3 regions of the Pseudoalteromonas sp. 1_2015MBL_MicDiv genome follow, and region 2 is predicted to be linked to each of the others. Evidence: predicted binding sites of a transcription regulator. Region 2 holds the regulator's gene; each other region holds the start of a gene.
What was found. The regulator sigma-54, encoded in region 2, starts transcription at its own class of promoters, with help from an activator protein. The targets are predictions, from matches to a motif close to GTTGGCACGNNNNTNGNNT.
Positions count from the first base shown of each region.

Region 1: a site for sigma-54 is predicted at 1,174-1,192, ahead of AOR04_RS00090 (EF-hand domain-containing protein). Genes of this name have one in related genera too.
Region 3: a site for sigma-54 is predicted at 1,888-1,906, ahead of glnA (glutamate--ammonia ligase). Genes of this name have one in related genera too.

Region 1 covers NZ_CP012737.1:21,134-24,423, forward strand. The annotation lists gene AOR04_RS00080 (TrkH family potassium uptake protein) at 1-110, shown strand, start outside; gene AOR04_RS00085 (flagellar brake domain-containing protein) at 154-807, shown strand; gene AOR04_RS00090 (EF-hand domain-containing protein) at 1,274-1,486, shown strand; gene AOR04_RS00095 (calmodulin) at 1,625-1,837, shown strand; gene AOR04_RS00100 (calmodulin) at 1,939-2,154, shown strand; gene trkA (Trk system potassium transporter TrkA) at 2,231-3,290, opposite strand, start outside.
Region 2 covers NZ_CP012737.1:3,192,223-3,195,512, reverse strand. The annotation lists gene ptsN (PTS IIA-like nitrogen regulatory protein PtsN) at 1-260, opposite strand, end outside; gene hpf (ribosome hibernation promoting factor) at 265-552, opposite strand; gene AOR04_RS14295 (RNA polymerase factor sigma-54) at 579-2,078, opposite strand; gene lptB (LPS export ABC transporter ATP-binding protein) at 2,148-2,873, opposite strand; gene lptA (lipopolysaccharide transport periplasmic protein LptA) at 2,870-3,290, opposite strand, start outside.
Region 3 covers NZ_CP012737.1:3,679,878-3,683,167, forward strand. The annotation lists gene typA (translational GTPase TypA) at 1-1,454, opposite strand, end outside; gene glnA (glutamate--ammonia ligase) at 1,962-3,290, shown strand, end outside.

The DNA of each region.
Region 1 (3,290 bases), 780 kb from region 2:
GCGCGATAACTGATGGCGCTAAATGGTTGCTTACTATTGCGATGGTGTTTGGCCGGTTAGAAATATTTACTTTACTTGTGTTATTTACGCCAACGTTTTGGCGTGGATAAAGCTAACTGTTTTATTTAAAAAATACATTACAAGGGAGAGAATATGCCAATAAGCAATCTTAATAATATAATTATTGGCAGCTTGGTCGACCTAGAAATTTTAACGCCTACCAGTAGTAAACGCATTAAGACTGAGATGGTGGGATTACTTGATGATAAATTTATCATTTTAAATTATCCAAGCTCAAAACGCTTACCTGCGGCAAGTGATTATTTACGTGACGGTATAACCGTTGTCGTGAGGGCTTTAATAGAAGGCAGCGGTGGGAAAGTAATTGCGTTTCGTCAGAAAATTATGTCTATTTCTTCTCATCCGGCTCGGCTTATTTTTATAAACTTTCCTGAGCAGGTTCAGTTATTTAGTTTGCGTTCGCAAACGCGTATCCCTACTTTATTACCTGCAAAGCTAAAACTAAGTGACGACAGAGTACTCGAAGGTGTTATTAAAGATATCTCATTAACGGGAGTTATGTTTGATGTTAGAAGTAATAAAGAGCTTGAAAGTATAAAAGATATGCAATGTACTATTATGCTAGATAGCAGTGCGCAAAATTTTGAAGGCGAGGTGTGTAGTGTTAAAGAGCATGATGCGGGGATCAGGTGTGGTATTAAACTATTAGCCAGTGAAGATGAAATGAATACCTTTATGAAAGAGCACTTTATTGATCCCTCCATGCTCGAATTCGAAGTCGGTTAAAAGAGATTTCGCTATTTTGCAACAAAATAGCGATTGCCTGCTTTATAGATGAAAATTATTTGGTTATTATTTTTAATAATTAAATAAATAATATAAAACAGTAACTTAAAATAATAAAAGATTACCGTAATCTAATTTCATGTAATAAACCCAACCCAAATAAAGCTAAATTTTTGCTTTAAACCTCATCTAAAATATCTAAATTCATAATTTGTGGTTTTTTAATCTAAATTAACCTCTTGTTTTTATGGTCTATTTTGTTTTTTCATATCGCTGTGTTGCTAAAAAGCAACAGGAAAGCACTTGAAATTTATCCATATCACGATTTTATACTGTTAACCACATGAAAAATAACAGCTTTTAAAAGTTGGCACCTAAGTTGTAATAGTCATGGTGTACTGAACTTAAGCGTGATTTAAAGTGAGACACCTTAATCGCACACACATAAATTTGAAGGATACATATTATGAAACGCATTAATAAAACACTAGCACTTATTGCATTAGCATCTTCTTCAGCCGCTTTTGCTGCAACAGATTTTGATACACTTGATGTAGATGGCAGTGGCACAATTAGCCAAGCAGAAGCATCAGTAGATGCAAAGTTAATGAGCATGTTCTCAGAACTTGATACTGACCAAAATGGTGAGTTATCAAAAGAAGAATTTTCAGAAGCTTAATTAACAAGTATTTATCCTGAGTTGCCAAAGACAACCTAAGTAGGCAAGGAGCTTACGAAAGAGGGTAACAAGGAAGTGAAAAATTACGTTTAAGCTAAACGAAGCAACTTTTTTGATAGAACATTGAAGGATTAAACTATGAAACATTTAAATAAAGCACTGGCACTTATAGCTATAGCGTCTTCTTCAGTTGTATTTGCAGCATCAGACTTTAATAGCCTTGATATAGATGGTAGCGGCACAATTAGCCCAAGTGAAGCGGCAGTCGACACCGATTTAATGGCTGAATTTATCGAGCTAGATACCGACGGTAGCGGTGAGCTTTCTAAAGAAGAGTTCGCTAATTACTAGTTAACCAGAGTTCAGGTTAATTAATCTTTTTTCAGATTAAACATTTTTCACAGTCAGGGATCTTTGAAAAGGACTTCCTCTTTATTATTTAGGAAATTATTATGAAAACATTAAACACAACACTGGCCGTCATCATTTTAGCATCGTCGTCAGCTGCGTATGCCGCCGTTGATTTTGCCTCTTTTGATATCGATAGTGACGGGGTTATCACCAAGCAAGAAGCGCAAGTTAACGCGCAGTTAGTGAAATTATTTGATGACTTAGACACTGACGGGAATGGTGAGCTTTCTAAAGAAGAGTTTGCAAAAGTACAGTAACTCTAAAATGATAATTAACACGCGATTATCAACGATTAAAGCCGCCTTCGCCAGCGGCTTTTTATACGTCATAAGACTACAAAAATATAGCACTTACCTGAAATAGTTTTTCTACCACATTAATGTGTTTTTTATCGATTAAAAACATAATAACGTGATCGCCTGACATAATAATGGTGTCGTCATGAGCAATGAGTACGTCGTCATTTCGTACAATTGCCCCAATCGTTGTACCTGCAGGAAGTTTTATATCTGCAATAGCACGGCCAACCACCTTTGATGTATTCTCATCACCATGGGCTACCGCTTCAATCGCCTCTGCTGCACCTTTGCGTAATGAGTAGACGTTAACAATGTCGCCACGACGTACATGTGTTAGTAATGCCGAAATGGTGGCTTGTTGAGGAGATATGGCAATGTCTATTTCTCCCCCTTGTACTAAATCAACGTAAGCACCACGCTGAATAAGTACCATTGTTTTTTGTGCGCCCATACGTTTTGCAAGCATGGCTGACATAATATTTGCTTCATCGTCATTGGTTACGGCAATAAATACATCAACTTGATCAATATGCTCTTCTGAGAGTAATTCTTGATCTGATGCGTCACCACAAAATACAACTGTGTTATCTAGCATTTCTGAGAGTTGCTCAGCACGCTCTTTGCTACGCTCAATTAATTTAACTGTGTGGTTTTTTTCAAGTGAGCGGGCTAGGCCCGCGCCAATATTACCGCCACCCGCTATCATGATTTTTTTGTAAGAACGTTCAAGTTTTTGTAGTTCGTTCATTACTGCGCGTATATGTTTTGTAGCGGCAATAAAAAATACTTCGTCATCGGCTTCAATGACCGTTGTACCTAGTGGTTTGATTGCCTTACCTTGACGGTAAATAGCGGCAACACGGGTTTCTACATTAGGGATGTGTTCTTTAAGTGCAGACAATGCATAACCGACGAGTAAACCGCCATAATAGGCTTTCACTGCAACTAACGAGAGCATGCCATCGGCAAACTGCAATACCTGTAATGCGCCAGGGTAGTCGATTAAGCGACGAATGTACTTGGTTACGAGTGCTTCTGGGGCAATATAATGATCGATTGGCAAGTCGTCGTTCTGAAAAAGTTTCTCGCGGTAT
Region 2 (3,290 bases):
ATAGGTGTTTCGCTTACTAATACGAGTGCTAAGGGCTCTTCTGCGCCGCTCATTCGCCCATGAGGGATTGCAATGCCTCTTCCTATACCAGTGCTTCCCAGTTTTTCTCTATTCATTAAGGCGCTGAGAATATCTTGTTGAGAAAGATATGGGAGCTTGTCATGAGCAAGTTGACTGATGAACTCTAAAATTCTTTTTTTACTATTAAAAAGGACCGCAGCTCTGCTGCAGTCCTGGCATATAAGTGAACTTAATTTCATAATATTAGTGTCGAGCAAGCTTCTCTTTGTGTTTAATAACTTGGCGATCGAGCTTGTCAATCAGCGAGTCAATGGCGGCGTACATATCTTGATGTTCAGTAGAGGCAAATAACTCAGCTCCACTTACATGAATCGTTGCCTCAGCTTTTTGGTTTAATTTTTCTATATCAAGAATGACATGAACATTATTAATATGATCTGAGTGTCTTTCTAGCTTCGCAAATTTGGTATTTACATAATCTCTTAATGAATCAGTTACTTCTACGTGACGACCAGTTAAGTTTAGTTGCATAAGCATTACCCTCTTTGTTTAGCGTCTTAAATCAAACTTTTTCGCTGATTTGACGGTGGAATAGCTAGAGATTCGCGATACTTTGCGATTGTACGTCTCGCTACTTTTATTCCTTGCTCAGCTAATATATCTGCAATTTTACTATCACTCAATGGTTTTGCTGAGTTTTCTGCTGCGATTAATTTTTTAATGAGAGCGCGTATTGCTGTTGATGAGCATTCGCCTCCATTTTCAGTACTTACATGGCTTGAGAAAAAATATTTAAGCTCAAAAATACCGCGAGGTGTATGCATATATTTTTGAGTTGTTACGCGTGAAATAGTTGATTCGTGCATTTCGACCATTTCTGCTACATCATTTAAAACCATTGGTTTCATGGCTTCTGGGCCATGCTCAAAAAAACCTTGTTGTTGCTTAACAATACAATTAGTTACTTTTAATAGTGTATCGTTTCTACTTTCTAAACTTTTAATAAACCATTTAGCTTCTTGTAGATGCGAGCGAATAAACTGGCTATCACCACTTGATTTAACGGTGCGTGACATTGCTGCATATTGGCTGTTGACTCTGATTTTAGGCATGCTATCTGGGTTTAGTTCAACAACCCAGCGACCTTTTATTTTTTTCACCGATACATCAGGAATTACATACTCAGATTCTTCTCTAACTATAGTATCCGCCGGTTTTGGGCTAAGAGTATGTATTAAAGTCATTATTTCTTTAAGCTCTTCTTCTTTGAGCTTTGTTTTTTTCATTAATGTACGATAGTCGCGAGCAGCTAATAGATCAATGTGCTCGGTTAAAATCATTTTTGTTTCATTAATATAGGGTGTTTCTTTATCGTATTGGTTCAGCTGAATACATAAGCATTCTTGTAAACTACGTGCTGCAATACCAACAGGGTCAAACAATTGAATTCTTTTTAAAACAGCTTCTATTTCGTCAAGTTCAACTTCGTTGTCTTCTTCGTTCTCTTGATTAAAACTTTCTAAAATTTCTTCGCAGCTCAGCGTTAAAATACCCGAATCATCGACGGCTTCAACAATCGCAATCGCAATCGCTTCATCGGTAGGACTAAAGGGAGTCAGTTGTAGTTGCCACATTAGGTATTCATGGAGCGTTTCAGTTGAGGAGCCTTGGTATATAGATTCATCTTCAGGCATTGGTCCTGATGATGATGCTGGGGCTGCGCTCATATATTCATCCCAACTAACATCCATAGCCATTTCATCACTTAGCGTATCTTTAGCAAGTGCTTCACCACTGTCTTGCTCATATTCGCTCGGAACATCATCAGCATTTGCGCTAACAGTGACATCGTCGTTATCTGCTTTTTGCTCGTTTTTACCAGCAGAATCTTCGGCGTAATCTTGCTCTTCAACCTCTAATAGGGGGTTGCTGTCGAGTGCTTCTTGTATTTCTTGCTGGAGATCCAATGTACTGAGTTGCAACAGGCGAATTGCTTGTTGCAGCTGTGGAGTCATTGTAAGTTGCTGGCCCATGCGCAGCTGTAATGATTGCCTCATGTATCTCTAACAATCCTTTTATGTTGTTATAATTAATACTAGCAGATGCTTAAAGACATGGCGTAAATGTTACAGCCTAAATTGCTCGCCTAAATAAACATCACGTACTGTTTTATCGTTTAATACGTGTTCTGGAGTGCCTGATGCAATTAACTCACCATGAGAAACTATGTAGGCTTTTTCGCAAACATCAAGAGTTTCTCTTACATTATGGTCGGTAATTAACACACCAATACCACGATTTTTAAGATGTTCTATTATTTTCTTTATATCTAACACTGAAATAGGGTCAACACCAGCAAAAGGCTCATCAAGCAATATAAATTTAGGATCAGCGGCTAGTGCTCGCGCTATTTCAACTCGGCGACGCTCGCCTCCTGATAATGCCATACCTTGGCTATCACGAATGTGCTGAATACTAAATTCATCTAATAAATTGTTAAGTGTGTCTTCTCTTGCTTGCTTATTTAGCTCTTTACGTGTTTCTAAAATAGCCATTAAGTTTTGATAAACAGTAAGCTTTCTAAAAATTGATGATTCTTGGGGTAAGTAACCAATGCCTAATCTAGCACGACTATGCATAGGTAAAAGAGTAATATCGTTATCGTCGATAGAAATCTTGCCTTTATCACTAGGTACAAGGCCTACAATCATATAAAACGTTGTGGTTTTACCTGCACCATTAGGGCCAAGTAACCCGACTATGCTGCCAGCCTTTACTTCCAGACCTACATTTTTTACAACTTCACGGCCTTTATAACTTTTAGCTAATAGTTCTGCTTTTAATGTACTCATGGCTGACCTTTATCGTTTTTTTCTTTTTTAGTCTCAATAGGTACTAAAATAGTATGCACACGATCGGTTGAGTTTTCGTCTTTTTCAGCGCTAATTAATTGCTGTTGCATATCGTAAGTAATACTCTTGGCATTTATTTTTTGACCCGCTTGCGATACTTGTGCATCGCCAATAAGGGTTAAAAATCGTTTAGCTACATCATAACGAACTTCGTTTGCGCTGGCGCTCATTATAGTGCCGTCAGTTTGTTTTTCTTCGAAATATGCAGGGCTACCAGTTGCAATTAGTAGCTGTTTATTATCGCCTAATTCATCACGTTTATGTACTTCTAAACGGTCGGCTGTAATACGGCGGTTGCCGTGAATAATCTCAACATTTTTTTCAAAAATTCCGACGTTTTCTTTTAATTGGCCTTCT
Region 3 (3,290 bases), 490 kb from region 2:
TTACGAACACCGATGTCGCCACCTTTGTGAGGACCGTAATGATCGAACGTATGGTACATAAGACCAGAACCCGAAGTAAGCGTCATAAAATCAGTTTGGAAACCAATTAAACCACGGCTAGGGATCATGAAGTCTAAACGCATACGGCCTTTGCCATCTGGAGTCATGTTAGTAAGTTCACCTTTACGTAGGCCAACTTGTTCCATAACAGAACCTTGATGCTCGTCTTGACAGTCAATAGTCACTGTTTCAAACGGTTCTTCTAGAACGCCATCTACAGTACGTAAGATAACTTCTGGACGAGAAACTGAAAGCTCGTAACCTTCACGACGCATGTTTTCGATTAAGATACCTAGGTGTAATTCACCACGACCAGAAACACGGAAGCTATCTGGGCTAGCAGTATCTTCAACGCGAAGTGCTACGTTGTGTACTAATTCTTTGTCTAAACGCTCACGGATATTACGTGACGTTACAAACTTACCTTCTTTACCACAGAAAGGTGAGTTATTTACAGAGAATGTCATTGTTACAGTTGGCTCATCAACACTTAGTGGTGGTAATGCTTCAACGTTTCCTGGGAAACAAACTGTGTCAGAAATCTTAAGCTCACCAATACCTGTTACAGTTACGATGTTACCAGCGTAAGCTCTATCAGTTTCGATACGTTCAAGACCTAGGTAGCTTTGTACTGCGCCAATTTTACCATTACGTGTAGTGCCATCAGCACTGATAATAGTAACTTGTTGGTTAGGAGCAACAGAACCACGTTTAATACGACCAATACCAACTACACCAACATAAGAGTTGTAATCTAGTTGAGAAATTTGCATTTGGAAGTCACCTTCAGGATCTGCATCCGGTGGTGATACTTCTTCAACGATCATCTTGAACATAGGTTCCATGTTCTCTGATGGCTCGTCTAAATCTAGTGTTGCCCAGCCGTTGATTGCTGAAGCGTAGATTACTTTAAAGTCTAACTGTTCGTCAGTTGCGCCAAGGTTGTCGAATAAATCAAAGATTTGATCCATAACCCAATCAGGACGTGAACCTGGCTTATCAATTTTATTGATAACTACGATTGGCTTTAAGCCTTGCGCGAATGCCTTTTGCGTAACGAAACGCGTTTGTGGCATTGGACCTTCTTGAGCATCAACAAGTAATAATACTGAGTCAGCCATCGAAAGTACGCGTTCAACTTCACCACCGAAATCGGCGTGTCCCGGAGTATCTACGATATTGATATGGTAGTCGTTCCAAGAGATGGCTGTGTTTTTAGCCAAAATGGTAATACCACGTTCTTTCTCAATGTCGTTTGAGTCCATCACGCGCTCTTCGTTACCGCCGCGTGTTTCTAATGTACCTGATTGCTCAAGTAGTTTGTCAACCAGTGTTGTTTTACCGTGGTCAACGTGCGCGATAATCGCTATATTTCTTAACTTTTCGATGCTCATATATTTACTCAGAGAAATTAAATTCTCAATGATCCTGCAAGATCTACGCACTCATCTGCGTTTTCACGAGATGTCCAAGCATAGGATTTAAAAGGGCGCATATTATCCCTCATTAATGACATGGATGAAAGTTTATCCAATACAAATTTTAAAACTTTCTCAATACTTTCACTAAGTATCTGTTTTATATATGACAATTATATGAATTAAATTTCGATATTTTTTCGAAAAACAGCCATTTTGGCTATTTTTCCGATCTTTTTGGTACTCTTTTGCATTTAGTTTATGCTAATTTTAAGCGATTAAATTATCAGCAAATTGCACCGTGTAAATATTGCACCAAAAGGGATATTTTACGCACCAAACTAGTGCACCACTATACTGGATTTTATAACAACTTATTTTTTTTAATTTATAAACATGCAGTTATAAAAATGGCACAAAATCAGCTTAATAAATGCTAAAGCAATTATGCAGCAATAACAAAACCCCACACTTGGAGGACACATGTCACAATCGGTTTTAGATTTTATTAAAGAAAATGACGTTAAGTTCATTGATTTACGCTTTACTGACACTAAAGGTAAAGAACAACATGTTTCTATTCCTCATCATCAAGTTGATGAAGATTTTTTCGAAGACGGTAAAATGTTCGATGGTTCTTCAATCGCTGGTTGGAAAGGCATTAATGAGTCAGACATGGTTTTATTACCAGATGCAGACTCTATCAAATTAGACCCTTTCACAGAAGAAACAACACTAATTGTTCGTTGTGACGTTGTTGAACCTTCAACACTTCAAGGTTATGAACGTGACCCACGCTCAGTTGCTAAGCGTGCTGAAGATTACATGCGTTCAACTGGTATTGCAGACACTGTGTTATTTGGCCCAGAGCCAGAATTTTTCGTATTTGATGATGTTAAATACAAATCAGACATGTCTGGTTCTATGTATAAAATTGATTCTAAGCAAGCTGCTTGGAACTCAGATAAAGAATATGCAGATGGCAACACAGGTCACCGTCCAGGTGTTAAAGGCGGTTACTTCCCAGTTGCTCCAGTTGATGACTTCCAAGATTGGCGTTCAGCTACGTGTCTAGTGCTAGAAGAAATGGGCCAAGTAGTAGAAGCACATCACCACGAAGTAGCAACAGCAGGTCAAAACGAAATCGCTACTCGCTTTAATACAATGGTATTAAAGGCGGATGAAATTCAAGAAATGAAATATGTTATCCATAACATGGCTCACTTATACGGTAAAACAGCAACGTTTATGCCTAAGCCAGTTGTTGGTGATAACGGCTCTGGTATGCATTGTCACCAGTCACTTGCTAAAGATGGTGTAAACCTTTTTGCTGGTGATAAGTACGGCGGTCTTTCTGAAGATGCACTTTACTACATTGGCGGCATCATTAAGCATGCTAAAGCAATCAATGCTTTTGCAAATGCCTCTACTAACTCGTACAAGCGTTTAGTACCAGGTTTTGAAGCACCAGTTATGCTTGCATACTCTGCACGTAACCGTTCTGCATCAATTCGTATCCCAGTGGTTCCATCTGAAAAAGGTCGTCGTATTGAAGTACGCTTCCCAGATCCAACTGCTAACCCATACCTTGCTTTCTCAGCAATGCTTATGGCTGGCCTTGATGGTATCAAAAACAAGATCCACCCTGGCGATGCTATGGATAAAGATTTATACGACTTACCAGCTGAAGAAGCAGCAGAAATTCCAACGGTTGCAGCATCACTTGACGAAGCACTATCTGCACTTAGCGCAGACCGTGAATTCTTAACTCAAGGTGGTGTATTCACTGATGATTTAATTGATGCTTATATC